One region of the Mesorhizobium sp. WSM4308 genome, then DNA from elsewhere that is predicted to be linked to it. Evidence: riboswitches for the same ligand, from Rfam matches in the RefSeq annotation. Region 1 holds a riboswitch; each other region holds the start of a gene.
The links. Region 1 has a riboswitch for cobalamin ahead of CK227_RS20850 (DUF1636 family protein). Riboswitches for the same ligand answer to the same signal wherever they lie in the genome.

Region 1 (9,664 bases):
CGGCCACGCGTCGGCGCGCCGGCCGGGCCGGCCTTGACGTGGCGGCCGTCCAGCGCGGCAACCAGCGCTGACCTTTCAGCCTCGGCACTTTGGCGGCGCTTGGCGTCGGCCTCATCGTCGGGCGCGCGGCCGTAGATATGCAACCCGTCCTTGATGGCGAAGTCCTTGAGGTCGCAGAGCCAGGCATCGATGCGGCGCAGCGCCTCGTCGGGTGCGTCGGTCCCGGCGACACCGGCTTCTGCGGCGAGGCCGGTCTTTTGCGCCGTGTCGACGATCAGCTTGGCCAGGCGGTCGCGGCGGCGGCGGTCGAGGCCGTCGGCTTGGGCGTATTCGTCGACCAGGCGTTCGAGCCTGTGCTGATCCTCGTCCAGCCCGGCGCCGGTCAGCGGCGGCGGCAGATGGCCGAGGGTCACGGCGGCAATGCGTCGCTTGGCTTGTGCTGCCTCGCCGGGATTGGAGACGATGAAGGGATAGATCACGGGCAGGGCGCCAGTGACGATCTCGGGGAAGCAGCTTTGCGACAGCGCAACGGTCTTGCCCGGCAGCCATTCCAGCGTGCCATGAGCGCCGACATGAATCAGGGCATGCACACCCAGCGATTCGCGCAGCCAGAGGCCGAAGGCGATCAGGGCGTGGCGCGGCGGCAGCGTTGGATCGTGGTAGTCGGCGCGGCGATCGGCGGAGCGGCCGCGGTCTGGGGCGAGGGCGACCGTAATGTTGCCGAAGGCGGCGGCGCGGAAGGGGAAGCTTGCTGAGGTCGTTTGTGAAGGTTGGCGCGAGGCGCCCCCCTCTGTCCTGCCGGACATCTCCCCCACTTGGGGGGAGATCGGCAGTTCCGGCGCCGGCAGCCTTTCTACAACGTTTGAGATTGGCGAAAGCGCGGATAACAGCTCAATCTCCCCCCTTGTGGGGGAGATGTCCGGCAGGACAGAGGGGGGCGCCTCGTGCAAACCTGTCTTGTCTTCCGCTTTCCCCCACGCCGCCTCAACAGCAGTCATTGCCTCGACAGGCAGGTCTCGTGAAAGGTCGAGATACTCATCCACCCCCAACCCATCATCGCCCCGCTCCAGCAAATCCAGCAGTTCGCGCGGCGATTGCGGGATCCCTTCAACCGCATAGCCCTGTTCCTTCAGGTCATGCAGCATCGCCAACACGCTCGACGGCACGTCGAGGCCGACAGCATAGCCGGTACGGCCGGGAGCGCTTGGGTAATCCGGGATCAGAATGGCCAGCTTGCGTTCGGCGCGGGGCGTGTATTGCAACTTGATAAAGGCTGCCACGCGGTCAGCCACCTGCGCGACACGATCCGGTTCCGGCCGGTTGGCGAAGGCGCGGTGGCCAAGCGCGGGATCGACATCGCTTTCGCCCTTGAAGGAAATCGCGCCGGCGAGGATGCGGCCGTCCAACTCTGGCAGGACGACATGCATTGCGAGGTCGGCGGGTGCCAGGCCGCGCTGGTTGCTTTCCCAGACGTCGCGGCGGGTGGTGGCGACGATGACCTGGAGGACCGGCACGCCGGCGCGGTCGAACAGGGTTTCGATGCCGGGTTCGGCACCGGAGGCGAAGGCGGTCGCGGTGATGATGGCGGCGGGTTTCAGAGAGGCCAGCGCGGTTTCGACGAAGGCGAGTGACGCCCGGTCCTTCAAGCTGGAGACGAAGATGGGAACCGGGGTTATGCCGCGCGCGCTCAGCGCTTCAAAAAGCGCGTCGATCGGAGCGACGTCGGCGGCGAGAAGCATCGAGCGGTAGAAGAGAATGGACACGACCTTTCCCTCGCCCTCGAGGGGGAGGGGGACGACGCCGCGGCCTGGCTCGTAGTAGCCGGCCTTCGGCACCGCCACCGGCTCAACCACAGCCGCGTCCTGCCCAGCCAGCCTGGCCAACCTCTGGACCAGCGCGCCCATATTGGCCGGGCCGCCCTCGCGGAAATAGCCGAGCAGGGCGTCCAATTCCCGGCGCTGCAGCGTCGAGGCTTCGATCAGCCTGATATCCTCGTCATGGCTTTCGCCCGGCAGCAGCGCCAGCTTGATGCCGCGCTCGCGGGCGGTCGAGGCCAGCTGGTCGCAGCCATAGCGCCACCAGTCGTAGCCGCCGAGGATGCGCACCAGGATGATCTTGGCGTGGCGGGCGACGCTGTCGATCCAGAGGTCGACGGACATCGGGTGGCGCAGGTCGCGCAGGGCGGCCAGCCGCATCGAGGGTAGGCGGGCGGCATCCGCCTTCCAGGCCGCCGCCAGTCCCGCGAGGTCGCTGTCGGTGAAGGACAAGGCCACGATATCCGCGGGCGTCTGCCGCAGATCGACCGGCTCGGCGAGATCGTCGAGCGAGGCGGAGGTCGTGGTGAGGATATGCATCGCGGCCCGTGTCTGAAATCAGCCGGCGAGTATACGCTCGATTGCCGGGCGGTTCAGCCCCTTGAGGCCGATGACGACCAGGCGCGAACGGCGGTCGTCCTCGGCGGTCCAGGCGCGGTCGTAGTAATGATTGACGCGCGGGCCGACCGCCTGCAGCAAGAGCCGCATCGGCTTGCCGCCGACCTCGACGAAGCCCTTCACGCGCAGCACGTTTTCCTGTTCGGCGGCGGCGGCGACGCGCTGTGCCAGCTCATCCGGATTGGCGATCGAGGGGATGTCGACGATGAAGGTGTCGAAGTCGTCATGCTCATGGTCGAACGCGCCGTCATGATGCGACTTACGGTTCTCGATGTCGTCCTCGACGGCGAGACCGAGCCCGAGCAGCACGGAGGGATCGACCTTGCCATGCGAGGTCGGCACAATCTTCACGGCACGGGCGGAGTGTTCGCCGATGATGGCGTTGGCGCGGGCCGAGCCGGCGGCGTCCATCAGATCGCTTTTCGACAGGATGATCAGGTCGGCGCAGGCGATCTGGTCCTCGAACAGTTCCTCGACCGGGTCGTCATGATCGAGGCTGTCATCTTGCGCACGCTGCGCCTGCAAGGCGTCCATGTCGTTGGCGACACGGCCTTCGGCAAGTGCGGGACCATCGACCACAGCGATCACGCCGTCGACGGTCACGCGGCTTTTCACCGTCGGCCACTGGAACGCCTGGACCAGCGGCTTGGGCAGGGCGAGGCCCGAAGTCTCGATCAGGATGTGATCGACCTTCGGCGTCAGCGACAGGATCTGGTCGAGCGCGGGCACGAAATCGTCGGCCACGGTGCAGCAGATGCAGCCATTGGCCAGTTCGACGATGTTTTCCTCCGGGCAGGTGTCGATGCCGCAGCCCTTCAAAATCTCGCCGTCGATGCCGATGTCGCCGAACTCGTTGACGATGATCGCAATGCGCTTGCCGCCGGCGTTCTCCAGGAGATGGCGAACCAGCGTCGTCTTGCCGGCGCCGAGGAAGCCGGTGACGACGGTGCAGGGGACGCGGGTGACGGAAGCGCTCATGATCAGTCCTTCAACAAGTCGAGGGGAGGAATGCGGGCAACGAGGCCGCGCTTAAGAGAAGCAGGCCGGCCGCGCCATGGAATGAGGCCGTCCGTCGAGGTGGCGAAGAGTTTGGCGCCGGCGACGAGGTCGGCGCCGCTGGTCACGGTCAGGTCGCCGAAGACGTAGCTCCAGCAGCCGTCGCGCAGGATCGCGGCGCTCAGCCGGCGCTTGCAATTGCCGAGACATTCGACCGTGTGGATGCGGATGTTTCCATCAGATGCGGCGCGGCGTGTGTCGTCAGCCAAGAGTTCGCCGGCGCGGGGATGGGCGTCGGAGCCAGTCTCGTCGCGGCACGAGGCGCAGACGATCACCGTGACGCCGGCCAAGGCTTCGCCGTCGGCGGACGAATTGTCCTCTGTGCCAGCCGAAAAACTGCCGTTCTGGTCCAAAAAACCGGGCTCCTTGCCCGGAAACCCGCCGGGCGATCGGATTCTTTTGTCGCAGACGGCAGGTCTCCTGGCTCGCGGGTTATCGCCTTGGGTGCCGCCTTCCCGGGAACATCCCAGTGGCTTTCGGCCTTGGCTCGTCGCTTACAGTTGCGGGGACAGCCGCGGATTTGAGATTTTTCACCTCTCACCGCATTCCCTCTTAGCCCCTGCCGTTGCGGGCAAGGGACCGTCTGGAGCGGATTTAGGCTTTTGCAGGCAGCGGTGTCAACGCACGGCTACGACATGGCGATGTCGGCAAGCGCCAGGCCCAAATCGCCGGCAGGCGTCACTTCCATGCGTTCGAGGCCGAGCCAGCCTTGCATCTGCTTCAGTTCCTCGGAGAGCTGCGCGGCGGTCTCGGGCGGTGCCTTGGGCTCGGCGTAGGCGGCGTGGACGCGCAGGACGCTGGCAGGCCGGTCGGCCTTGAGGTCGACGCGCGCGACGATCCTGTCGCCGAGCAGGAAAGGCAGGACGTAGTAGCCGTATTGGCGCTTCTCGGCCGGCGTATAGATCTCGATGCGATAGTGGAAATCGAACAGCCGCTCCGAGCGCGAGCGCTCGAAGACGACCGGGTCGAACGGCGCCAGCACGGCGCGGGCCTCGATCTTCCGGGGCAGGCGGGCGTCCTTATGAAGGTAGGCCGGCTTGTCCCAGCCTTCGACGCGCACCGGCAGCAGTTCACCTAACTCGACCAGTTCCTCCAGCCGGCCCTTCATGTCGGCCGGCGACAGCCGAAAATAGTCGCGCAAATCGCCCGATGTCGCCACCCCATGGGCGCGGGCGGAAATGCGCAGCAATTCGCGGTGCGCGTCCTCGGCTGGCGGCACGGGCAGGTCGAGGATCGCCTGCGGCAGCACGCGCTCGGGCAGATCATAGAAGCGCTCGAAGCCGCGGCGGTGCGCCGTGGTGATGCGGCCGGCCCAGAACAGCCATTCGAAGGCGTGCTTGGCATGGCTCCAGCCCCACCAGCCGCCCGAACCTTTCTGGCCTTCCAGCGCCGAAGCCGCGATCGGGCCGCGCGCGACGACCTCGCGGTAGATCTCTTCTATGTAGGCGGCATGCTCGCGGCCCCATTTGGCCAGGCCCAGATACATCTCGTCGCCCTGCTCGGCGCGCTGCATGCGCCAGCGCATCAGCGGGTAGGTCTCGACCGGCAGGAACGAGGCCTCATGCGCCCAGTATTCGAAGACCGTGCGCTTGCGCGTCACGGCGGCATTGTCGAGTAGAGCGAGTGGGTAGGGGCCGAGCCGCGAATAGAGCGGCATGTAATGCGCGCGTACCACCGCGCTGACGGAATCGATCTGCAGCAGGCCGGTGCGGGCGAGCACACGGGCAAAGTGGCGGCGATCGGGTGTGCCATTTGGGCGGGGATCGAGAAATCCCTGTGCGGCGAGCGCAATACGCCGGGCGGCGGCAAGCGAGATCTTTTCCTTCATGCAACTGTCACTCTAGGGGCGTTTCGACCGAGGTCCGACGGGTGATTCCAGCCCATGCTAGCAGGGTTTTTGCGGCAACCCTGTCAGGAGAGAAAAGTGGAGTAAAAGGCGAAGGAAATCAAACAGGAGGGGATCGGACCAGTTTCTCCGGATATGCCGTCCAGGCCGGCGTTTTGAACAAGGTTTGACTTGCTTCGCTGGAAGTGCTGCGCTAACCCTCGCCGCGTTGCAGCATAGGCCCCTTAAAACGGTTCAGCGGTTAATCTGTCACGCTTCCGCATTAAGGTCCGGTGCTGTAATCAAAGTGGATTGGCGCCAACGGAAAGCCGCTGCATGAACGCACTTCTCAGTTCGTACCTGCCCATCGTCCTGTTCATCGGCGTGGCGCTGGTCGTCGGCCTGGCGCTGCTGGCCGCACCGTTCCTGGTGGCCTACCGCAATCCCGATCCCGAAAAGCTTTCCGCCTACGAGTGCGGTTTCAACTCGTTCGACGATGCCCGCATGAAATTCGACATCCGCTTCTACCTGGTGTCGATCCTGTTCATCATCTTCGATCTGGAGGTGGCCTTCCTGTTTCCCTGGGCCGTGTCCTTCTCGAAGATCGGCATGCTCGGTTTCTGGTCGATGATGGTGTTTTTGGCAGTGCTGACCATCGGCTTTGCCTATGAATGGAAAAAAGGAGCGCTGGAATGGGATTGAACGACAGTTCAGGCACCCTCGTCGCGCCGAAGCCGAAGGGCATCATCGATCCCAACACCGGTCGGCCGGTGGGGGAGGACGATCCCTTCTTCCTCGAAATCAACAATGAGCTCGCCGACAAGGGGTTCCTGGTCACCTCGACCGAGGCGCTGATCACCTGGGCGCGCAGCGGCTCGCTGATGTTCATGACCTTCGGTCTGGCATGCTGCGCAGTCGAGATGATCCACACCTCGATGCCGCGCTATGACTCGGAGCGCTTCGGTGTCGCGCCGCGCGCGTCGCCGCGCCAGTCCGACATCATGATCGTCGCCGGCACGCTGACCAACAAGATGGCGCCGGCGCTGCGCAAGGTCTACGACCAGATGCCCGAGCCGCGCTACGTCATCTCGATGGGCTCCTGCGCCAATGGCGGCGGCTACTACCACTATTCCTATTCGGTGGTGCGCGGCTGCGACCGCGTCGTGCCGGTCGACATCTATGTGCCCGGCTGCCCGCCGAGCGCCGAAGCTTTGCTCTACGGCATTCTTCTCCTGCAGAAGAAAATCCGCCGCACCGGCACGATCGAACGGTAAATCCATGGCCGCATCCCTTAGCGAACTGTCGACCTATCTCGGCGAAAGGCTGATTGGTCGCGTCAATGACGCGGTGCTCGCCTATGGCGAGCTGACCATCCATGTCGAGCCGCGCGACCTCATCGAAGTCGTGACCTTCCTGCGCGACGATGCGCGCTGCCAGTTCATCTCGATCATCGATGTCTGCGGCGCCGACTATCCGTCGCGGGCCAAGCGCTTCGACGTCGTCTATCACTTGTTGTCGCCGAAACAGAATGTGCGCATCCGCGTCAAGGTGCAGGCCGACGAGGAGACGATGGTGCCCTCGATCACCGGCGTTTATCCCGGAGCCGACTGGTTCGAGCGCGAGACCTACGACCTCTATGGCGTGCTGTTCTCCGGTCATCCCGACCTGCGCCGCCTTTTGACCGACTATGGTTTCGAAGGCCATCCGCTGCGCAAGGATTTTCCGCTGACCGGTTTTGTCGAAGTGCGTTACGACGACGAAGCCAAGCGCGTCATCTACGAGCCGGTCGAACTCAAGCAGGAATTCCGCAATTTTGATTTTCTCTCGCCATGGGAAGGGACGGATTACGTCCTGCCGGGCGATGAAAAAGCCAAGACGAATTGAGGCGCCAGAATGGCTGAAACCTCCGTCCGCAATTTCAACATCAACTTCGGCCCGCAACACCCTGCGGCGCATGGCGTTTTGCGCCTTGTGCTGGAGCTCGATGGCGAGGTCGTCGATCGCGTCGATCCGCATATCGGGCTGCTGCACCGCGGCACGGAAAAGCTGATCGAGGCAAAAACCTATCTGCAGGCCATCCCTTATCTCGACCGGCTCGACTATTGCGCGCCGATGAACCAGGAGCACGCCTTCGCGCTGGCCGCCGAGCGCCTGCTCGGCATCGAGGTGCCGAAGCGCGGCCAACTGATCCGCGTGCTCTACTGCGAGATCGGCCGCATCATGTCGCACATCCTCAATGTGACGACGCAGGCGATGGACGTCGGCGCGCTGACCCCGCCGCTATGGGGCTTCGTCGAGCGCGAGAAGCTGATGGTGTTCTATGAGCGCGCCAGCGGTTCGCGCATGCATGCCGCCTATTTCCGCCCCGGCGGTGTCCACCAGGACCTGCCACGCCAGCTGGTCGAGGACATCGGCAAGTGGATCGACCCGTTCCTGAAATCGATCGATGACCTCGATCGTCTGCTGACCGGCAACCGCATCTTCAAGCAGCGCAATGTCGATATCGGTACTGTTTCGCTGGCCGATGCCTGGGCCTGGGGTTTTTCGGGCGTCATGGTGCGTGGTTCCGGCGCGGCCTGGGACCTGCGCAAGTCGCAGCCCTACGAATGCTATTCGGAAATGGATTTCGACATTCCGATCGGCAAGAACGGCGACTGCTACGACCGTTATCTCGTGCGCATGGAAGAAATGCGCCAGTCGGCCAGGATCATGCGGCAATGCGTCGATCTCTTGCTCGGCAAGGAAAGCACCGGCCCAGTGTCGAACCTCGACGGCAAGGTCGTGCCGCCCAAGCGGCAGGCGATGAAGCGCTCGATGGAAGCGCTGATCCACCACTTCAAGCTCTACACCGAGGGCTATCGCGTGCCGGCCGGCGAGGTCTATGCGGCCGTCGAGGCGCCGAAGGGCGAGTTCGGCGTCTATCTCGTTTCCGACGGCACCAACAAACCGTACCGTTGCAAGCTGCGCGCGCCCGGTTTCGCGCATCTTCAGGCCATGGATTTCCTCTGCCGCGGCCACATGCTGGCCGACGTCACCGCCGTTCTTGGCTCCCTCGACATCGTGTTTGGTGAGGTCGATCGCTAAATGTCAGTCCGCCGTCTCGCAGAAGCCAGCGTCCAGCCAGCATCCTTCGCCTTCAACCGGGCGAACGCGGCAGCGGCAAAGCAATGGATCAAGAAGTACCCGAAGGGCCGCGAGCAGTCGGCGATCATTCCGCTGCTGATGCTGGCGCAGGAGCAGGAAGGCTGGGTCACCAAGGCGGCGATCGAGACGATTTCGGACATGCTCGGCATGCCCAGGATTCGCGGGCTCGAGGTCGCGACCTTCTACACGCAGTACCAGCTCAATCCCGTTGGCACCCGCGCGCACATCCAGGTCTGCGGCACCACGCCCTGCATGCTGCGCGGCTCGGAAGCGCTGATGGATATGTGCCGCTCGAAAATCCATCACGACCAGTTCCACACCAATGACAAGGGCACCTTGTCGTGGGAAGAGGTCGAGTGCCTCGGCGCCTGCGTCAACGCGCCGATGGTGATGATCTTCAAGGATACGTTCGAGGACCTGACGCCGGAACGGCTGGCCGAAATCATCGATCTCTATGATGCGGGCAAGGGCGCTTCGGTGGCGCCAGGACCGCAGAACGGCCGCACCGGCTCGGAGCCGGCCTCCGGCCTGACGACGCTGAAAAGCGAAAAGGCGATCCTCAAGTCGACCCGCGACCGCGAGGCCAGGGAAGCAGCCAAGGCCGCCAAGGCGGCACCCGACGCGATCATCGCCGCGCCCGTTCCGGCGCCCGCTGCCGCTCCGGTCGCGCCGTCCAAAGCCAGCAAGCCGAAGACCGACGCGCTCGAGACCAGCCCGGCGCTGAAGACACCCTCAAAGACCAAGGTGGCACCGGCGGCGGAAAAGGCGGCGAGCGTTTCGGCGCCGCTGCATTCGGCCGCCAATGCCAATAAGGCAGCGCCGGAAGTCGAGAAGGTCTCCAAGCAGCGCAACGGGCCCAGATCCAAGGCCGAACCGGCCGCTGCCTTCAAGGCGCCGGAAGCCAAGGCGCCGGCCGCCAAGCCGACGAAACCGTCGCTGGAAGACAAGAACCGCCCGGCCGGGATCGACAGGCCGACCGCGGTGGACGATCTCAAGCTGATCTCCGGCGTCGGCCCGAAGATAGAGGGCGTCCTGCATACGCTGGGCATCTTCACGTTCGCGCAGGTCGCTTCCTGGAAGAAGGCCGAGCGCGAGTGGGTGGACGGCTATCTCTCCTTCCAGGGCCGTATCGAGCGCGACGACTGGGTCAAGCAGGCCAAGGCGCTCGCCAAGGGCGGCGTCGCCGAATACATCCGCGTCTTCGGCA
Region 2 (9,664 bases), on a different contig from region 1:
AATGGTCGAATGCCAATGCCTGCGTCGGTTCAATGACCGATCATCTGACCGCGCTGCAGGGGGAAGGGGTGGTCGTCCCGGGCGTCGACCCCGAGACCGCCGCGCGGCTGATCAACGGGGCGAGCAGCCAGGCGGCGCAGCGGATCGCCAATTCGAACGACCCCGAAGCGACGTCGAAGATCGTGGTTGCGGCGTTCAAGCAATTGCTCGAAGGACTGCTCAGAAAACCAGCGTCGAAACAGAGCTAAATCCCCGTTGCGCACCGCTGTCCACCGCTCATGATTGACAATCCTCGGGGTGAGCGCATCCTTCCCAGCCATCTCTGAGGGGAGATTCGGGCATGTGGGATTTCGATATCGGCAGGTCGGTGTCCATCATGATGCGGACCTGGCCTTTCATTGTCTTTCGCATGATCGTCTATTTCGGCATCACGCTTGCCTATATCGTGGCGACCGGCACGGGAGCGTCGGTCGGCTATGGCGTCGGCCATATCTCCACGGATCCCGACGGGCCGATGTCCTTTGCCCTGTGGGGCGGCGTGGTCGGCTTCGGCGTGGTTTCGATCGCCGTCTATTGGATCCGCGAATATATCCTCTACGTCGTCAAGGCCGGCCATATCGCCGTGATGGTCCATCTGATCGACGGCCGGGATGTCCCCGACGGCCAGAACCAGATCGCCTATGCCAGGCAGGTCGTGACCGAGCGTTTCGCCGAGGCCAACATCCTTTTCGTCGTCGACCAGCTGGTCAAGGGCGCCATCCGCGCCATCACCGGCCTGCTCGGCGGCATCGCTGCTTTCCTGCCCATTCCGGGCCTGAGCGGTCTGGTCTCCTTCATCAACACGGTGATCCGCCTGTCGCTCACCTATGTCGACGAGATCATCCTCGGCTACAACATCCGCATCAACTCGTCCTCACCCTTCGAGACGGCGCGGCAAGGCGTCGTGCTCTACGCCCAGAACGGCAAGACCATGGTCAAGAACGCCGTCTGGCTGGCGGTCATCATGTGGGGCGTGTCTTTCGTCATCTTCCTGCTGATGCTGGCTCCGGCCAGCGCCGTTCTCTTCATCATGCCCGGACAACTCGCCGGCTGGGCCTTCGTGCTTGCCATCGTCTTTGCCTGGGCCTTCAAGGCGGCCTTCATCGAGCCCTTCGCCATCGCTTGCCTGATGCAGGTCTATTTCAAGACCATCGCCGGCCAGGTGCCCGATCCGGCCTGGGATATCAGGCTGGCCGAGGCGTCGTCGAAGTTCAGGGAGCTGAAGGACAAGGCGCTGGCCTCCTTTGGTGGCTCGCGCTGGGGCACGGCCGGCGCGACGAACTGATCGGCTGGGCAGGTCGTCGCCGGCGCGACATCGGAGGCGTTGAGGCGGGCCACGGTCGATTTCAGTGGCGCCTCGCCTTGCCCGCAAAAAGTCTCGCTCATGATCAGGTCGGGCAGCGGCAGCCGCCGGCCCCAGCCATGCGTTTCCAGGTCTGGTTTGGATGCGAACTCGGAAACACGGCCGACGCAGAGATAGGCGACGGGCGTCACATGCTCGGGAATGGCCAGCAGGCTCTTCAACGCTTGCGGCTCGATGATGCTGACCCAGCCGACGCCGACGCCTTCGGCACGCGCGGCCAGCCAGAAATTCTGCACCGCGCAGACCGTGCTGTAGAGATCCATTTCCGGATTGTGCCAGCGGCCCAGTGGCGAGCCTTGCGAGCGCCGACGGTCACAGGTGATGCAGATGTTGAGGGCGCTTTCGCAGATACCTTCGAGCTTCAGCTTGCGGTAGAGCGCCTGTCGTTCCTCCTCGATTTCAGGCAGTTCCTGTTCGCGCGCGGCCAGGAACAGGTCGCGCACCTCTGCCCGTCGCGCGGCGTCGCGGATGACGATGAAATTCCATGGCTGCATAAAGCCGACCGATGGCGCGTGATGGGCGGCAAGCAGAAGCCGCGCCAACACCTCGTCGTCGAGCGCGTCGGGCAGGAAATGGCTGCGCACGTCGCGCCGCGTGAACATGGCGCGATAGACCGCGTCGCGCGCCGTCTGGTCAAATCCGTCGCCCACAGGAGCGGTCATGTGTTCCGGCATCGCTCGTCCCCTTGCGATTGCAATAGTTCCACACCGTCAGAGCGCACTTTGTGCATCCAACTGGACGCAGTTTGCTCTGATGCCAGCCGCCTGACCATGCGGATGACGATGCCTGCCAGGCCGGTCTTCTGGCTCGGGATCAACCCGCGTCCGGTGCCTTCCCGTCATCGACAGTGGCAGTTACCGGCGCGGTCCCCCTCACAGCGTTGGGCACGCCACGGAATTCAACCGTGTTCCCGATTCTCCCGCTTGCGGCGAGCACCAGGCAGTGGCGCGACCTTACGCCGAAGCCTCGGCCGCGCCAATCCCCGCGGCGGCGCCAATGGACGCAGGCGCGATTTTCCCCAGCGATCGAGAGGCAATGCATGGCCATCGCGGCACCGGGGCACTAGATAGGGAGCATGACAACCCGTCTCTACACCCATCCGATCTTCCTCGAACACATCACGCCGCCCGGGCATCCCGAACGGCCGGACCGCTTGCGCGCCATCGAGCGCGTGCTCGACGACGAGGCTTTTGCCGCGCTCGATCGTGTCAAGGCGCCGGAGGGCGACGAGGCCACCATCCTCTACGCGCACCCCGCCGATTTCGTCGCCCGTGTGCGTGCCGCCATTCCCGAGGAGGGTATTGCCCGCATCGATGCCGACACCACCGCCAGCCCGAAGAGCTGGCAGGCGGTGATCGCCGCGATCGGCGCGGCCAACGCCGCCGTCGACGACGTCTTTGCAGGCCGCGCCGACAACGTCTTCGTCGCCGCAAGGCCGCCCGGCCACCATGCAGAGAAGACCACCGCGATGGGCTTCTGCTTCTTCAACACGGCGGCGATCGCCGCTCGCTATGCGCAGAAGAAGCATGGCGCCGAGCGTGTCGCCGTCGTCGACTGGGATGTGCATCACGGCAACGGCACGCAGGATATTTTCTGGGACGATCCCTCGGTTCTCTATTGCTCGACGCACCAGATGCCGCTTTATCCCGGCACTGGCGCGAAGACCGAGACCGGGGCCGGCAACATCGTCAACGCGCCCTTGGCGCCGCAGACCGGCAGCGAGGTGTTTCGCGATGCCTTCCTGTCGCGGGTGCTGCCGTCGCTCGACAATTTCGCGCCTGACCTGATCATCATCTCGGCCGGTTTCGACGCGCATCACCGCGATCCGCTGGCCGAGATCAACCTGACCGAGGACGATTTCGACTGGGCGACCGGCCAGCTGATGCAGCGCGCCGCGCGCCACAGCGGCAACCGGCTCGTCAGCCTGCTCGAGGGCGGCTACGATCTGCAAGGACTGGCATTTTCGGTCGCCGCCCATGTCGGGCGACTGATGAAAGGATGAATGATGGCTGGTGAAACCAACGAAGACATCAAGGCGATGAGCTTCGAGCAGGCGCTCGACGCGCTGGAGAAGATCGTCGATGATCTGGAGCGTGGCGACGTGCCGCTCGACCAGTCGATCAAGATCTACGAGCGCGGCGAGGCGCTGAAGGCGCATTGCGACCGGCTGCTGAAGGCCGCCGAGGACAAGGTCGAGAAGATCAGGCTGTCGCGCGACGGCAAGCCGGTCGGAACAGAACCGCTCGACGCGGACTGAGGCACGGAGCAGCCTTTCCGGTTTTTGGACACGATCATGGTTGAGAATTAAGCTCGTCCCGATTGAAACGGCTCCAGGACAAAAGGAGATACGGAAGCGATGTGCAGAAACATCAAGACCCTGTTCAATTTTGACCCGCCCGCAACCAATGACGAAGTGCGCGACGCAGCCCTTCAGTTCGTCCGCAAGCTGAGCGGAACGACACGACCGTCGAAACAGAACCAGCATGCGTTCGATCATGCGGTCGAAGCCATCGCGGCATCGGCGCGTGAACTCCTCGATTCGCTTGAAACCAACCAGCATCCGCGCAATCGCGAAGAGGTGGCGGCCAAACTGCGGGCAAAGGCGGCGATCCGCTTTGCCTGATGCCGCCAAGTGGCCCTCGACCGCTGACAAGGAGAGTCCATGAGCTTCTTTCCCGGGAAAGACCCTGAAGCCGGCGACGCCTTTGCCAGCGACCAGATCGAGTTGATGGTCATCCCGAACGCCAAGGACATTGGCGGCTTCGAGGTGCGTCGCGCGCTGCCGACCGCCAGGCGGCGGCTGGTCGGGCCGTTCATTTTCTTCGATCGCATGGGTCCGGCGATCCTGCGGGCAGGCCAGGCTCTCGATGTCCGTCCTCACCCGCATATCGGCCTGTCGACGGTGACGTATCTGTTCGACGGCAAGATCAGGCATCGGGATTCGCTGGGCACCGAAATGGTGATCCAGCCCGGCGACGTGAATTTGATGACCGCCGGCCGCGGCATCGTGCATTCCGAGCGCACGCCGGAGGAATTGCGCGGCGCGCCGATGTCGATCTCAGGCCTGCAGACATGGCTCGCCTTGCCCGATGGCAAGGAGGAGGTGGCCCCGGTGTTCGAGAACACCGCTGCCTTGCGGCTGCCCGAGATCGATGCCGAAGGCGTCCGCGGCCGCATCGTCATCGGCGATTTCCAGGGGCAGCGCTCCCCGGTTAGGGCCGATTCCGAGACACTTTACGCCGACCTTAGGCTGGCGCCGGGCGCCAGCATAAAGATTCCGGCCGACGCGGAAGAGCGCGCCATCTACACGCTGGAAGGTGAGGTCGCGATTTCGGGCGACGTCTTTCCGGCAGAGCGGCTCCTGGTGTTCCGGCCCGGTGACGAGATCATCATATCGTCGCAAACCGGTGCGCATTTCATGCTTTTCGGCGGCGCCTCGCTTGGCTCGCAGCGCTACATCTGGTGGAATTTCGTCTCCTCGTCGAAGGAGCGCATCGAACAGGCCAAGCAGGAATGGAAGACGGGACGCTTCGATATCGTTCCTGGAGATGAGAAAGAGTTCATCCCGCTGCCGGAAAGCTGAGGAAATCGGCGAGGGGACCTGATAGATCCGCGTCACCGACACGCATTTACTTTCGCCGGCCGGCGGCTTATCCCGCCGTTGAACAGAAAGCCTGAGCTCCCGTGAACGCAACGCCGCATACGCCGCTTCTCGACAAGGTCCGCATCCCGGCGGATCTGCGCGCGCTTGACGAGAGCGAGCTGCCGCAACTGGCATCCGAGCTTCGCCTCGAACTGGTCGACGCCGTGTCGCGCACCGGCGGCCATCTCGGCGCCGGCCTCGGCGTGGTCGAACTGACGGTGGCGCTGCATTATGTCTTCAACACCCCGGACGATCGCCTGATCTGGGATGTCGGCCACCAGGCCTATCCGCACAAGATCCTGACCGGCCGCCGCGACCGCATCCGCACGCTGCGCCAGGAAGGCGGCCTGTCCGGCTTCACCCGCCGCGCAGAGAGCGAATACGATCCCTTCGGCGCCGCGCATTCCTCGACATCGATATCGGCCGGCCTCGGCATGGCAGCCGCCCGCGACCTCTCCGGCGGCCGCAACAACGTCATCGCCGTCATCGGCGACGGCGCCATGTCGGCCGGCATGGCCTATGAGGCGATGAACAATGCCGGCGCGCTCGATGCCCGGCTCATCGTCATCCTCAACGACAATGACATGTCGATCGCGCCGCCCACCGGCGCCATGAGCGCCTATCTGGCGCGTCTCGCCTCGGGCAAGGCTTATGCCGGCCTTCGCGACTTCGGCAAGAAGCTGACATCCTATCTCGGCAAGCGCGCCGATCGTGCGATCACGAGGGCTGTCGAGCATGCGCGCGGATACGTCACCGGCGGCACGCTGTTCGAGGAGCTCGGCTTCTACCATATCGGCCCGATCGACGGCCACAATCTCGAACATCTGATCCCGGTGCTCAAAAACGTCCGCGACAATGGCGAAGGCCCGGTGCTGATCCATATCGTCACCCAGAAGGGCAAGGGCTACGCGCCGGCGGAGGCCGCCGCCGACAAGTACCACGGCGTCAACAAGTTCGACGTCATCACCGGCGCGCAGGCCAAGGCGCCGGCCAACGCACCGGCCTACACCAAGGTGTTCGCCGAAAGCCTGATTGGGGAAGCCCGCGAGGACGACCGCATCGTCGCCGTCACCGCCGCCATGCCGAGCGGCACGGGGCTTGATCTGTTCGGCGAAGTGTTCCCGTCACGGACCTTCGATGTCGGCATTGCCGAACAGCATGCGGTGACCTTTGCCGCCGGTCTCGCGACCGAAGGCTACAAGCCGTTCGCGGCGATCTATTCGACCTTCCTGCAGCGCGCCTACGACCAGGTCGTCCATGACGTCGCCATCCAGAAGCTGCCGGTGCGTTTCCCGATCGACCGCGCCGGCTTCGTTGGCGCCGATGGCGCCACCCATTGCGGCGCGTTCGACACCACCTTCCTGGCAAGCCTGCCGGGCTTTGTCGTGATGGCGGCCGCCGACGAGGCGGAGCTGCGCCACATGGTGCGCACCGCCGCGAGTTACGATGATGGCCCGATCGCCTTCCGCTATCCGCGCGGCAACGGCGTCGGCGTCGACATGCCGGAGCGCGGCTCGGTGCTCGAACTCGGCAAGGGCCGCATCGTCAGGGAAGGCACAAAGGTGGCGCTGCTGTCGTTCGGGACGCGCCTCCAGGATTGCCTGATCGCTGCCGAGGAACTCGGTGCGGCCGGGCTTTCAACCACAGTTGCCGATGCCCGCTTCGCCAAGCCGCTCGACGAGGATCTGATCCGCCGGCTCGCCCGCTCGCACGAGGTTCTGGTCACGGTGGAGGAGGGCGCCATCGGCGGCTTTGCCAGCCATGTGCTGCAGTTCCTTGCCCATGAAGGACTGCTGGAAGGCGGCCTGAAGGTGCGCCCGCTGGTGCTGCCCGACATTTTCACCGACCACGCCAAGCCGGAGAAGATGTATGCCGATGCCGGTCTCGATGCGGCCGGCATCGTGCGCACAGTATTTGTCGCCCTCGGCCATACAGCCCGCGCCCAGCGCGCCTGAATCAAAGTCTCAGCGGCTTCAATCAGTTTGCCGGCTTGACGTCTTAACGCATTGTTAACGCTGCCGTTTGGCATTCTGCTTACCGTGTCCCTTGGCCGTTTTTCAACGGCGCCCTGCTAGATCGGTGATCAGGCAGGGAGACAAACAACAATGAGAACGCTTCTGTGCGGCGTGGCGCTTTCAGCGGTCATCGTCGCGCCGGCCGTCGCCGAAACGCGCTATGATCGCAGCCTTGAAAAGGCGGCGATGGGCATCATCGCCGGCAAGATGGGCGATATCCGCGGCGGCTTTTCCTACAAGCAGGTGCCGCAACTGGTCGTCCTGCCGGATCCTGTTCCGCCGCCCGCCACCGCCACCGAGCATCCTGCCGTGCAAGCCTCAGGGGATCGCGACGAGGGTTTGTCCCCGGCCATCGAGCGCCAGGTTCCGCGCACCATCTTCTAGAACCACATATCGCGCACGCAACGGCCGTCGCGGGGCAGGTCGTCATATGTGTCGAGGCCATCGAAATGGTCGATCGGCAGATCGGCGACCGCCTCGGGTGGCGCCAGCCTTACATTGACGGCGATGCGCGTTTGGCCAGACGCCTCTGCGCGCAAACCACGCCAGGCGAGCACGCAGGCGCAGGTCGGGCAGAACAGGATTTCGAGCGACGGGCTGTCCTTTCCGGCGCGCGTGTAGCTGCCCATCGGTCCCGCAACGCGGATGCGTTCGTCGACATAGTCATAAGCCCAGAGCACGCCATAGCGACGGCAAAGCGTGCAGCTGCAGGCGGTGATCGGCCCGGGATCGCCCTCCAGGGTCCAGTGGGCTGCACCACAGTGGCAGGTTCCTGTTAGCATCCGTGCCCTCGCATTCGGATAAACGGCGCCCCTCCTCAACATTGTGCCGGGTTGATGCGATACCCGCAAGCGGTGCGGCGGCTTGGTGCGTTCGCTCGCTTTTCGACGATGTTCCTGATCCCGCCCCAATGTCCTTGCCTTCGCTGCCGGCTTTCGCCATGAAGGCCGATGAACTCGCCTCCCCCAGCCAGCACCCGCCAGCGGCTCGACGACTTGCTCGTCCAGCGCGGGCTGTTTGCCAGCCGCTCGCGTGCCCGCGACGCGGTCGAGCGTGGCACGGTGATGGTTGACGGCGTCCTTGCCCGCAAACCCGGCCAGAACGTTTCGCCGCAATGCCTTGTTGCCATCGATGATCCGGCGCAAGGCTATGTCTCGCGCGCGGCGCTGAAGCTCCTCGGCGGGCTCGATCACTTCAGCCTCGATCCGGCCGGCCGCGAGGCCCTCGACATCGGCGCCTCGACCGGCGGCTTCACCCAGGTGCTGCTGGAGCGTGGTGCCTCCCACGTCACCGCCATCGACGTCGGGCACGGCCAGATGCATCCCGATGTCGGCAAGGACCCGCGCGTGACGGTCATCGAGGGACTGAATGCCCGTGACCTCACCGCCGCGGATCTTGCCGGCCGCATTCCGGATTTCATCGTCTCCGACGTCAGCTTCATCTCGCTGAGATTGGCGCTGCCGCCGGCGCTCGCCGTCGCGAAGCCTAGTGCTGCCGCGCTCTTTCTGGTCAAGCCGCAATTCGAGGCGGGTCGCGAGGCGATCGGCAAGGGCGGCCTGTTGAAAGACCCCTTCGATGCCGCCCGTGTCGCCGGCCTGTTGCAGGATTGGCTGGACGCCGTTCCGGGCTGGCGTTCGCTCGGCCTGCATCTGTCGCCGATCGAAGGCGGCGACGGCAATCGCGAATTCCTGCTTGGTGGGATCAAGGATCGATGAGCGCGCGCTTCACCATAAAAAAGCTTGGCGCCCAGGGCGACGGCATTGCCGAAACCGAAAGCGGCGACCTGTTCATCCCCTTCACGCTGCCCGGCGAGACCGTCACCGCCGCGCGCGAACGGGATCGTGCCGCGCTGATGGCGGTGCTGGAGGCCTCGCCGCTGCGCATCGAACCCGCCTGCCGCCATTTCACCGAATGCGGCGGCTGTGCCCTCCAGCATTTCGAGGCCGAAGCCTATCGCCAGTGGAAACGCGACAAGGTGGTGCACGCCCTGAAGGGCATCGATTGCAGCATCGACGAATTGGTCGCCTGTGCGCCGCACACGCGCCGCCGTGTCGTGCTCGCCGCCCGGCGCGCCGAGACGGGCATGCTGCTCGGCTTCAACCGTCACCTCTCGCCGGAAATCATTGCCATATCGGAATGCCCGATCTCGCTGCCCGAGATCGTCGCAGCACTCGACCGGTTGAGGGCGCTCGCCGACTTGATATGCGCGACCACCAAATCGTTCCGGATGGCGGTCACCGTGACGGGTTCGGGCCTCGACGTCGCTGTGCATGAGTCCGGCAAGCTTGGCGAGCACCAGCGCCGCATCGCTTCCAACTTTGTCCTGGCGCAAGGCTTTGCCAGGCTGTCCATCGATGACGAGATCATCATCGAACCGAGGAAGCCCGTGGTCATGTTCGGCAGCGTCGCTGTCGCCGTGCCGCCCGGCGCCTTCCTGCAGGCGACCGAGGCCGCCGAGCAGGCCATGGCCGAGATCGTCGGCTCACATCTGAAGCGCGCCAAGAAGGTCGTCGATCTTTTCGCCGGTTGCGGCAGCTTTGCCTTGCGGTTGGCCGCGAAGTCGGAAGTTCATGCGGTGGAGGGCGATGCGGCGGCCCTTTCGGC
Region 3 (9,664 bases), on a different contig from region 1:
GGCATCGTCGCCGTTGACGCAGACGCCATAGGCGACGTCACCGGTCTCGCCCGGAATGTTGCCGATAAAGGGGCCGAAGCGTTGCCATTGCATCGGAATGGCGGCGCTGGTCCCGCAGCTGTAGCGCTCGCCGAGCCCCGCGATGAGGAACGGCCGGCTGGTCTCGAAGCGTGGCGGTTCGAGCTTGGCAAGAAAGGACTGGTCCATCAGGATCGGCTCCACGAGGTCGAGGGTCTTGGTCGAGCCTTGCGCTCGCACCAGTTCCGGCGTCGTGCCGAACTGGTCGCGGAAGGCCCGGGTGAAGGCCTCATGCGAGTTGTAGCCGGCATCGAGCGCCACCGAGAGGATGTCGGGCGCGCCGTCGGCGAGCCTGCGTGCCGCCTCGGTCAGCCGGCGCGCGCGCATATAGCCCATGACAGAGCGGCCGGTGGCGGCACCGAAGGCGCGCGTCACATGAAAGCGCGATACACCGCTGCTTTGAGCGACGTCGTCGAGCGAAATCGCCTCCGGCAGATGGCTTTCGACAAACCACAGCGCTTTCTCGGTCGGGTTCATGGGCTTCTCGCATTGGGTCGGACCATCTTGCCGCTTTCTTCCGTGACAATTTGATCGAAATTGCGCAGCGCGCGAATTTCGTCGAACAAAGTCATCGAATCGATTGCGCAAACGTTTCGATGACAATATGCTCTGCCGAAATCCGCCAAAGCCAATGAGAGCGGACTGGAACGCATCATCAGGGAGGAGCGCTTGCCAGCACTCCATTTGAGCCGCCATGCCGACAATGGCTGAGGTCGCGCGCCGCGCCGGCGTATCGGTTTCGACCGTCTCGCATGTCATCAACCGCACCCGCTTTGTCTCGCCGGAGAAGGCGCGGCTCATCAATGACGCGATCGCCGCGATGGGCTACCAGCCCAACGAGCTGGCGCGGTCACTGAAAGTGGCCTCGACCAACAGCGTCGGCCTGGCGATCTCGGCGATTTCCAACCCTTATTTCACCGACATCATCTGCGCGGTGGAGGCCGAATGCGCGCGCCTCGGCCTCATGGTCTTCCTCTCCGACACGCAGGAGGACCCCGACCGCGAGCTTTCGGTGGTGCGCGCGTTCCACCAGCGTCGCGTCGACGGTGTCATCCTGGCGCCGTCGGGCGCGCCGCAGCGCGCTATCGATTACCTGGCCGAGAAGAAGCTGCCCTGCGTGCTCATCGACCGTTTCGCCGACGAGCGCTTCGACCAGATCGGCGTCGAGAACCAGTCATCGATGCGCGCGCTGATCGACCATGTCGCCGCCTTCGGCCACAAGCGCATCGGCTATATCGCCGGCCAGCCGGGCCTGGCGACGACGCGCGAACGCGTCGAGGCCTTTCGCGCCTCGCTGGTCGCCAATGGACTTGAATGCCTGCCGCACTATGTCTCGCCGGAGAATGTCGACACGGCGAGCGCGACCGCATCGACCCATGCGATCCTGTCTCTGCCGTCGCCGCCCACCGCACTGGTCACGGGCAACAACATGACGACCATCGGGGCAGTTCGCGCCATCCGCGAGAGGGGGCTCTCCATCCCCGGCGACCTCTCGCTAGCCGGCTTCGACGACTTCGAATGGGCCGATTGTTTCGAGCCGCGGCTGACACTGGTCGCGCAACCCTGCACCGAGATCGGACGGCAGGCGGCCACCCTGCTGTGCGCTCGCATCGCATCGACCGACCTGGAGCCGCAGGCGGTGCGGCTGCGGGCGGCGCTGCAGGTGCGAGAGTCCTGCGCGAGGCCGGCCTCCCATGAGGTCAGCCCCATGAGGTCGGCATGAGCGCGCCGCTGCTTTCCGTCACCGGCGCGGTCAAGCGCTTCGGCGGCGTCCAGGCGCTGCGCGGCGTCGACTTCGACCTCAAGGCGGGCGAGATCCATGCCCTGCTTGGCGAAAACGGCGCCGGCAAATCGACGCTGATGAACCTGTTGTCGGGCGTCTACACGCCGGACGAGGGCACCATCCACATCGACGGCAAGCAGGTAGCCTTCAACAACCCGCGCGAGGCGCAGGCGGCCGGCATCGCCACGATCTTCCAGGAACTCGACCTGGTGCCGACGCTCGACGTCGCCGCCAACCTTTTCCTTGGCCGCGAGTTGATGCGGCCGGGTGGTTTCCTCGACGTGCCGGCAATGCGCAGCGAAGCGCGCAAGCGTCTCGAAGCCATCGAATTGGCCATCGATCCGGCCAGCATGGTGGCGAACCTGTCGATCGGCCAGCGCCAGGTCGTGGCGATCGTCAAGGCGCTGTCCTACGCCTCGCGCGTGCTGATCATGGACGAGCCGACGGCGGCACTCACGGTAGGTGAGGTCGACAGGCTGTTCGACATCATGCGCAAGCTCGCCGCCAGCGGCGTCGGCATCGTCTACATCTCGCATCGCCTAGAGGAGGTACCGCAGATCGCCGACCGGGTGACGGTCATGCGCGACGGTCGCGTCGCCGGCGTCACCGAGCCGCACGCGCCGCAGGCCGAACTGGTCCGGCTTCTGGTCGGCCGGCCGCTGGATGAGCTTTATCCCGAGCGGTCGACGAAGGCCGGCAAGACGCTGCTCAGCTTGCGCGATGCCAGCTTCAGGCTCGCCCATGAAAGCGCCGGCTGGCAGCCGCCGAGCGGCGTCTCGCTCGACGTCAAGGCGGGCGAGATCGTCGGGTTGGCCGGCATCATGGGGGCTGGGCGCACCGAATTGCTCAGCGCGCTCTATGGCACCGGCCTGTCCGGCCGTTGGGAAGGCGAGGTCGCCATCGATGGCCGGCCTGTAAGGCTGGATTCGATCAGGGCGGCCCGCGCGGCCGGCATCGCCTTCGTCACCGACGACCGGCGCGGCAGCGGGCTGATGCTCAGAATGGCGGTGGGCCTCAACCTGGTGATGTCGGTGATCCGCCGCATCTCGCCCCTCGGCCTGATGTCGCAGCGCCGCCAGGCGGATGCGGTAAAGCAGTCCTTCGGCCAGTTCGATATCAGGCCGAAGAATCCCGACATCGCCGTCGGCGCGCTTTCCGGCGGCAACCAGCAGAAGGTGGTGCTGGCCAAGGAGATCCTCGGCAATCCCCGTCTGCTGCTGCTCGACGAGCCGACTCGCGGCGTCGATGTCGGCGCCAAGGGCGAGATCTACGCGCGGCTGAGGCAGTTGGCGGCGCAGGGGCTCGGCATATTGGTCGCGTCCAGCGAGATGCCGGAGCTCATCGGCCTGTGCGACCGGATCGTGGTGCTGCGCCAGGGGCGCAACGTGGCGGAATTCATCGGCGGCGTCGACGAGCACACAGTGCTTGACGCGGCAAATGGCAGGGAGGCCTGATGTCTGACCAGAAGATTTCGGTGGCAGCGAGCCCGGCTGTGCCGGCGGCAGCGCCAAAGCATCGCGATCCGCTCGCCCTTGTGGTGCGCTTCCAGAGCCTGATCGGCCTGGTGGTGGTGGCGATCGGCGGCATCATCTTCTCGCCGCGCCGGCACGGCCAGATCCTGTTCCTCGATCCCGACAACATCGCCAACATCGTGCGCGCCGTCTCGGAGACCGGAATCATCGCCATCGGCATGACTTTCGTCATCATCACCGCCGGCATCGACCTGTCGGTTGGCGCGGTGCTCGGGCTGTCCAGCGTCGTCACCGCATCGATGATGATCTCGGGTGGCTTCGGGCTCATTCCCACCATCCTCGCCGTGCTTATCATGGGCATCGTCTTCGGCGCCATCCAGGGCACCATCTCCACCCGCTTCCGGCTGGAGCCGTTCATCGTCACGCTCGCCGGCCTGCAGGCGGCGCGCGGCCTGGCGCTGGTCGTCTCGGGCAACCAGTACATCAACATTTCCTATGGCGACGGACCGGGCCTGGCACCGCCGGTGTTCGCGATCCTCGGCGAGCGGTTGTTCAACAACACCGTGCCGGTCGCCACCATCGTCTTTATCGTCTTTGCCGCGATCGCAACGATCGTGCTCAACACGACGCGCTTCGGCCGCTATGTCTTTGCCGTTGGCGGCAATGAGCGCGCGGCGCGAATTTCGGGCGTGCCCGTTTCGACGGTGAAGATCTCGGTCTATGCCATCACCGGTTTTGCCTCGGCCCTTGCCGGCATCGTCCATGCCGGCCAGTTCAATTTCGGCAGCGCCAATGACGGCATGGGCTACGAGCTCACCGCGATCGCCGCCGTGGTCATCGGCGGCACAAGCCTGTTTGGCGGCGCCGGCTCGATGGTCGGCACCGTTGCCGGCACCATCATGCTCGGCGCGCTCGCCAACATCCTGCAGCTGAACAACATCACGCCCGCCATGCAGTTGCTCGCGACCGCCGCGATCATCGTGCTGGCGGCGGTGCTTCAATCCCTCGTTCGCCGCCGCGAGGGTTTGGGTCGTTAGGAGGAAGGCGGCAACAAAGTCGAAGTCAAACCAAGGTCTGGCCCCCCGGCCCGACGAGGAGGAGAGCGAGTATGAAAACCATAAGACAAGGAACGAGGAACACGCTTCATGCCGTGCTTCTGGCAGGCGCGGGCCTGTGCATTGCAGGAGCCGCCCAGGCCGCCGACCCGATGGTCAAGGCCTGCGCCAAGGACGGCCAGTTCATCATCGGCTTCTCGCAGGCCAACAACGCCGAACCCTACCGCCAGCATGTCAATGACGAACTGACGGCGGCAGCCAAGGCCGTGCCGGGCTTCACGCTGCAGATCGCCGACGGCGCCGGCAACGTCAACACGCAGACCTCGCAGGTCGACAATTTCATCACCCAGAAAGTCGATCTGCTGCTGATCTCGCCCTTCGAGGCGGCACCGCTGACGCCGGCGGTGAAGCGCGCCATGGATGCCGGCATCCCGGTCATCGAGCTCGACCGCAAGACGGTCGGCGATCCCGGCAAGGACTACACCGCCTTCATCGGCGGCGACAATTACAAGATCGCGCTCGAGGCCGGCAAATACACCGCCAAGACCTTGCTGCCGGATGGCGGCGAGGCGGCGGTGCTGGAAGGCTTGCCGAGCTCGACGCCGGCGGTGGAGCGGCTGAACGGCTTCAAGGACGGCGTCAAGGGGAATGCCAAGATCCAGGTCGTCGCCGAGCAGGCCGCCGACTGGGTGCCGGACAAAGCCCAGACCGCCTTTGCCGCCATGCTGCAGGCGCATCCCGACATCAAGGTGCTCTATGCCTCCAACGACATGATGGCGGCCGGCGCGCTGCTTGCCGCCAAGGGAGCCGGCAAGGACGTCAAGATCATCGGCACCGACGGCCTGCCTGGACCGGCCGGCGGCATCGAGGCCGTCGCCAAGGGCGACTGGGCGGCAACCTTCACCTACCCGACGGGTGCGAAGGAAGCGATCGAGATGTCGAAGAAGATCCTGCTCGACTGCTCGACCTCGGTGGAGCCGACGGTAACGGTCGAGACGACGGCGATCACGGCGGAGAATGCCAAGCAGTTGATGGGGAAGTGAGGGGCGATTAGAGCTCGGCGCTGAGGTTGAGACAGCAAGGCCCCGCGCGGGGCTTTGCTTTTTTGCTATTGCTAGATCTGGTCGTGCTCGTGCCAGCTTCGGCCCGCCACCCCAGTCGCTTACTTTGCGTTTAGCCCCGTCATGTAAGGATCCGTAATCCCAAGGGGGCGCGAATGCTGGATAATTACGAGGCCGACCGGTTTGGCGTGATTCACCAGATCGACGTCACACCGATCAAATACGACAAGCAGCACATTTCCTATTACGAGGATCTGAGCGACCGGACCATCAAGCTCGGCTATCAGCGGCTTGGCTGGGTGCTGGGGATCACCGGTGAACTACCGCGGTCCGTGCTGGAGATTGGCTATGGCACCGGCACCTTTGTCGAGGCCGCCAAAATTACCGGGGTTGCCGACTGTGCCGGCTGCGACATCACCAGATTTCCGCTGCCCGAGGGCGTCCGCTTTGTCGATTGGGACGAGGCGCTCGCCGGCTCGTGGGATCTGGTCGCCATGTTCGACGTGCTCGAGCACATTCCGGATCTGGGTTTCCTCGCCCGCCTTCAGACCCGCCACTTGGCCATCGCCGTCCCTTACTGCCGCTGGCGTGAACTCGGCGCCGACGGCGAAGCGTGGTTCCGGGCGTGGCGCATGCGTCTGCCCAACGAGCACCTGCACCATTTCGACCGTGACTCGCTGGTGGCGCTCCTCGCGCATTACGGCTTCGAATGCGTGACGCTGAATTGCTTTGAAGACGGGATCAGACTGCGGCCGGGCGAAGCGGGTCCGAATATTCTGTCAGGCTTTTTCAGAAAGCTATAGGCCGGTTCCTCGGCGACCGCGGCCAGGTGTCATGCCTGCTGCCTGGTGACCGCTCGCGGCTGAATAACCGCAGCCGCGCCGAAGCCGCATTGCGCGACGACAGGGGTTGACATCGCCGCGAAACATCGCTTCAAACGTAATGTTATTACATATGGAGCATGTGGCGACGGCGTCGCAAAAAACTCATTGCGATGCGATCGACGGAAATCTACGGTGGGTGCCTGATGGTCCCCGCGCCGAAAGGCAAGGGGTGAAAAGGGAACACGGTGAGACCTCAAAAGGTCGAGGCCGTGGCTGCCCCCGCAACTGTAAGCGGTGAGCAAGATCCGACATGCCACTGGCCGGCAAGGCTGGGAAGGCTGGATTGCGCCGAGACCCGCGAGCCAGGAGACCTGCCATCAACTGAGTTGACCGGACGGGGTGTGCCGGGAGGAGGCGTGGACGTCGGTCTTGTCGGCCGGCTCGCCAACATCCTTCCGTCGCCAGTTTTGAAAGTGACGGAAAGTTGGACGGCGCCATCGATCATCGTATCATCGTGTGCACGCTTTGCCGCGACGTTCCGACCGGCATCAGGTCGGGCGAAAGCCTCTGCGTGGATTTGCGCTCCCGGCTCGCAGCCTGCCATGAACCCGCCGTGGCGCATGGCTTCACGGTCGAAGGCGTCGAATGCATGGCGGGCTGCGCGCGGCCGCTGACGGTGGCCTTCCAGGCGCCGGGCAAGGCCTCCTATCTCTTCGGCTCCATCGACGCCGAGGCCGACGCCGGCGATCTCCTGCGATTTGCCCGACTTTACGCCTCGCTCGCCGACGGCTGGTGCAATTCCGGACAACGTCCGCCGCGACTGGCCGGCAAGACACTGGCCCGCATTCCCGGGCCGGCCAAGTTTCCGGGCAACAGCCGATGACAATGCCACTCCTCGAAGCGCGCGACCTCAGCGCCATGGTCAATGGCCGGCATCTGGTCCACACCGTCAGCCTGTCGGTGGCCTCGGGCGATCGCCTTGCCATCATCGGCCCCAATGGCGCCGGCAAGACCACGCTGCTGCGCATGCTGTCGGGCATGCTCAGGCCAAGTGCGGGCGAGGTGAAGCTTGGCGGGCGCCGCCTGGACCGTATCGCGACCGCCGAGCGGGCCCTGCATATCGCCGTCGTCGGCCAGACCGACCAGCCGGACCCGCGGCTGGCGGTGATCGACTATGTCGAGCTCGGCCGCGTCCCGCATGCCGGCCTGAGACGCAGGAGCGAGGAGCGCGACATCGTCGTCGACGCGTTGCGCCGGACCGGCCTGTTGCCGCTGCTTGGCCGCACCATCGGCTCGCTGTCGGGCGGCGAACGCCAGCGCGCCCAACTGGCGCGCGCCATCGCGCAGCAACCGAAAGTGCTGTTCCTCGACGAGCCGACCAACCATCTCGATCCGCGCGCCCGCGGCGAGCTGCTCGAGCTCGTGGCCGGCTTCGGCATGACGGTGATCGCCGTGCTGCACGATCTGGCTCTGGTGGCGCCCTTCGCCACCAGGGTCGCGGTGATGAACGAGGCGCGGCTGCATGCGCTGGCGGCACCCCGCGAAGCGCTGACGCAAAAGCTGATCCGCGAGATTTTCGGCGTCGACGTGTTTCGCCTGCGCCATCCGACCGAAGACCGCGAACTCACGGTGTTCGATGTTCCGAACCGCGCCGCGCCGCCATCCTGATCGAGCCCATCCCTCATCCGACACTGTTCAGCCAAGGAGCAAAATCCGTGAAACGCCTCGCCCTGGCGCTCGTCTTCTTGCTGCTGGCCCCGGCAGCCTTCGCCTTCCCGGTCACCGTCGACAGCTGCGGCAAGCCGCTGACCTTCGACGCGCCGCCCAAGCGCGCCGTCATCCATGATCTCAACATGGCCGAAATGGCCTTCGCGCTGAAGCTGCAGCCGTCGATCGTCGGCCTGACCGGCATCACCGGATGGTACAAAGTCGGCCCCGAGTTCAAGGCCGAGCAGGGTTCCATCCCGGAACTGGCGCCCAAATACCCGACGCTCGAAAACCTCGTCGCCGTCGAGCCCGATTTCTTCTTCGCCGGCTGGTACTATGGCATGAAGCCGGGTGGCGACGTGACGCCCGACACGCTCGCCCCGCACGGCATCAAGACGCTGGTGCTGACCGAAAGCTGCGTCCATCTCGACAAGAACCGTCCGGCCGCCTCGATGGACCTGCTCTATGGCGATGTCGAAAAGCTGGGCAAGATCTTCGGCAAGGACGCGGACGCGGAGAAGCTTGTCTCCGGCTGGAAGGCGCAACTCGCGGAAATCATCGCCAAGGTTGGCGACCGCAAGGGGACGCGAGTATTCCTCTATGATTCCGGCGAGGACAAGCCGTTCACATCAGGCAAATTCGCCATTCCGAGCGCCATGATCGCGGCCGCGGGTGGGGACAACATCATGGCCGACATGGACACCAGCTGGGGCAACACGGACTGGGAAACCGTGGCGTCGCGCAATCCGCAGTTCCTCATCCTGCTCGATTACCAGGATGGCGGCGGCTACAAGAAACTGCTCGATTTCTTGAAGGCGCACCCGGCGATGAAGGAGACGGACGCGGTCAAGAACGAGCGCTTCGTGGCGCTGCGCTATGCCGAACTGACGCCCGGGCCGGCAAACATCGAGGCGATCGGCAAGATCGCCAGGGCGATGCATCCGGAAGCGTTCTGATGCTTGTTGCCCCTGGGCATAAATCCGGCGCGCTTTCGGGACACAAGGCATTCGCGCTAGCGATGGTGGCGGGCACGATGGCGATCGTCGCCCTCGTGCTGCTGTCGATCGCCTATGGTTCGACGCTGATCCCACTCACCGACGTCATCGCCTCGCTTGGCCAGGCCGTCGGATTGAACGAACACCAGGTGTCTGGCCCGGCCGGCAAGATCGTCGTCGATCTCAGGCTGCCGCGCACGATCCTGGCGGTCTGTGTCGGCGGCGGCCTCGGCATAACAGGCGCGTTGCTGCAGACGGTGACCCGCAACGATCTTGCCGATCCCTTCCTGTTCGGCCTGTCGTCGGGGGCGGCGGCCGGTGCCGTTTCCGTCATCACCGTCTTTGGTGACACTTTCGGCATCTGGACCTTGCCGGTCGCTGCCTTCACCGGCGGCATACTGGCCGCCTGCATCGTCCTGCTGCTGGTCGCGCGGGTGAGGGGGCAGGGGCCCGAACGGCTGATCCTCGCCGGCCTTGCCGTTTCCTTCCTGTTCACGGCCTTGACCAACTATCTAGTTTTTGCCGGCGACCAGCGCGCCGCCCACTCGGTGCTGTTCTGGACGATGGGCGGGCTCGGGCTGGCGCGCTGGGACAATGTCTGGCTAGGCGCCTTGGGCGCCGGCACGATTGCAGCCTACGGGGTGTGGAACCACCGCAGGCTGGACGCCTTCCTTGCGGGTGAAAGTGCC

Region 2: another riboswitch for cobalamin. It lies ahead of bluB (5,6-dimethylbenzimidazole synthase); the one in region 1 lies ahead of CK227_RS20850 (DUF1636 family protein).
Region 3: another riboswitch for cobalamin. It lies ahead of CK227_RS19975 (DUF1636 family protein); the one in region 1 lies ahead of CK227_RS20850 (DUF1636 family protein).

The regions. Positions count from the first base shown of each region.
Region 1 is NZ_NSFW01000011.1:60,178-69,841, forward strand. Features, by position in the region: gene CK227_RS20840 (cobaltochelatase subunit CobN) at 1-2,354, opposite strand, end outside; gene cobW (cobalamin biosynthesis protein CobW) at 2,373-3,410, opposite strand; gene CK227_RS20850 (DUF1636 family protein) at 3,413-3,841, opposite strand; cobalamin riboswitch at 3,881-4,087, opposite strand; gene CK227_RS20855 (winged helix-turn-helix domain-containing protein) at 4,117-5,316, opposite strand; gene CK227_RS20860 (NADH-quinone oxidoreductase subunit A) at 5,650-6,015, shown strand; gene CK227_RS20865 (NADH-quinone oxidoreductase subunit B) at 6,006-6,587, shown strand; gene CK227_RS20870 (NADH-quinone oxidoreductase subunit C) at 6,592-7,197, shown strand; gene CK227_RS20875 (NADH-quinone oxidoreductase subunit D) at 7,207-8,397, shown strand; gene CK227_RS20880 (NADH-quinone oxidoreductase subunit E) at 8,398-9,664, shown strand, end outside.
Region 2 is NZ_NSFW01000001.1:116,245-125,908, reverse strand. Features, by position in the region: gene CK227_RS00580 (TetR/AcrR family transcriptional regulator) at 1-248, shown strand, start outside; gene CK227_RS00575 (hypothetical protein) at 341-1,324, shown strand; partial or broken gene bluB (5,6-dimethylbenzimidazole synthase) at 1,498-2,004, opposite strand; cobalamin riboswitch at 2,177-2,357, opposite strand; gene CK227_RS00565 (histone deacetylase family protein) at 2,478-3,404, shown strand; gene CK227_RS00560 (exodeoxyribonuclease VII small subunit) at 3,408-3,659, shown strand; gene CK227_RS00555 (DUF2277 domain-containing protein) at 3,759-4,025, shown strand; gene CK227_RS00550 (pirin family protein) at 4,065-4,985, shown strand; gene dxs (1-deoxy-D-xylulose-5-phosphate synthase) at 5,087-7,000, shown strand; gene CK227_RS00540 (hypothetical protein) at 7,151-7,444, shown strand; gene CK227_RS00535 (GFA family protein) at 7,441-7,842, opposite strand; gene CK227_RS00530 (TlyA family RNA methyltransferase) at 8,011-8,775, shown strand; gene CK227_RS00525 (class I SAM-dependent RNA methyltransferase) at 8,772-9,664, shown strand, end outside.
Region 3 is NZ_NSFW01000010.1:139,689-149,352, forward strand. Features, by position in the region: gene CK227_RS19945 (AraC family transcriptional regulator) at 1-555, opposite strand, end outside; gene CK227_RS19950 (LacI family DNA-binding transcriptional regulator) at 773-1,801, shown strand; gene CK227_RS19955 (sugar ABC transporter ATP-binding protein) at 1,798-3,315, shown strand; gene CK227_RS19960 (ABC transporter permease) at 3,315-4,370, shown strand; gene CK227_RS19965 (substrate-binding domain-containing protein) at 4,442-5,431, shown strand; gene CK227_RS19970 (class I SAM-dependent methyltransferase) at 5,605-6,252, shown strand; cobalamin riboswitch at 6,461-6,667, shown strand; gene CK227_RS19975 (DUF1636 family protein) at 6,758-7,156, shown strand; gene CK227_RS19980 (ABC transporter ATP-binding protein) at 7,153-7,941, shown strand; gene CK227_RS19985 (ABC transporter substrate-binding protein) at 7,989-8,936, shown strand; gene CK227_RS19990 (iron ABC transporter permease) at 8,936-9,664, shown strand, end outside.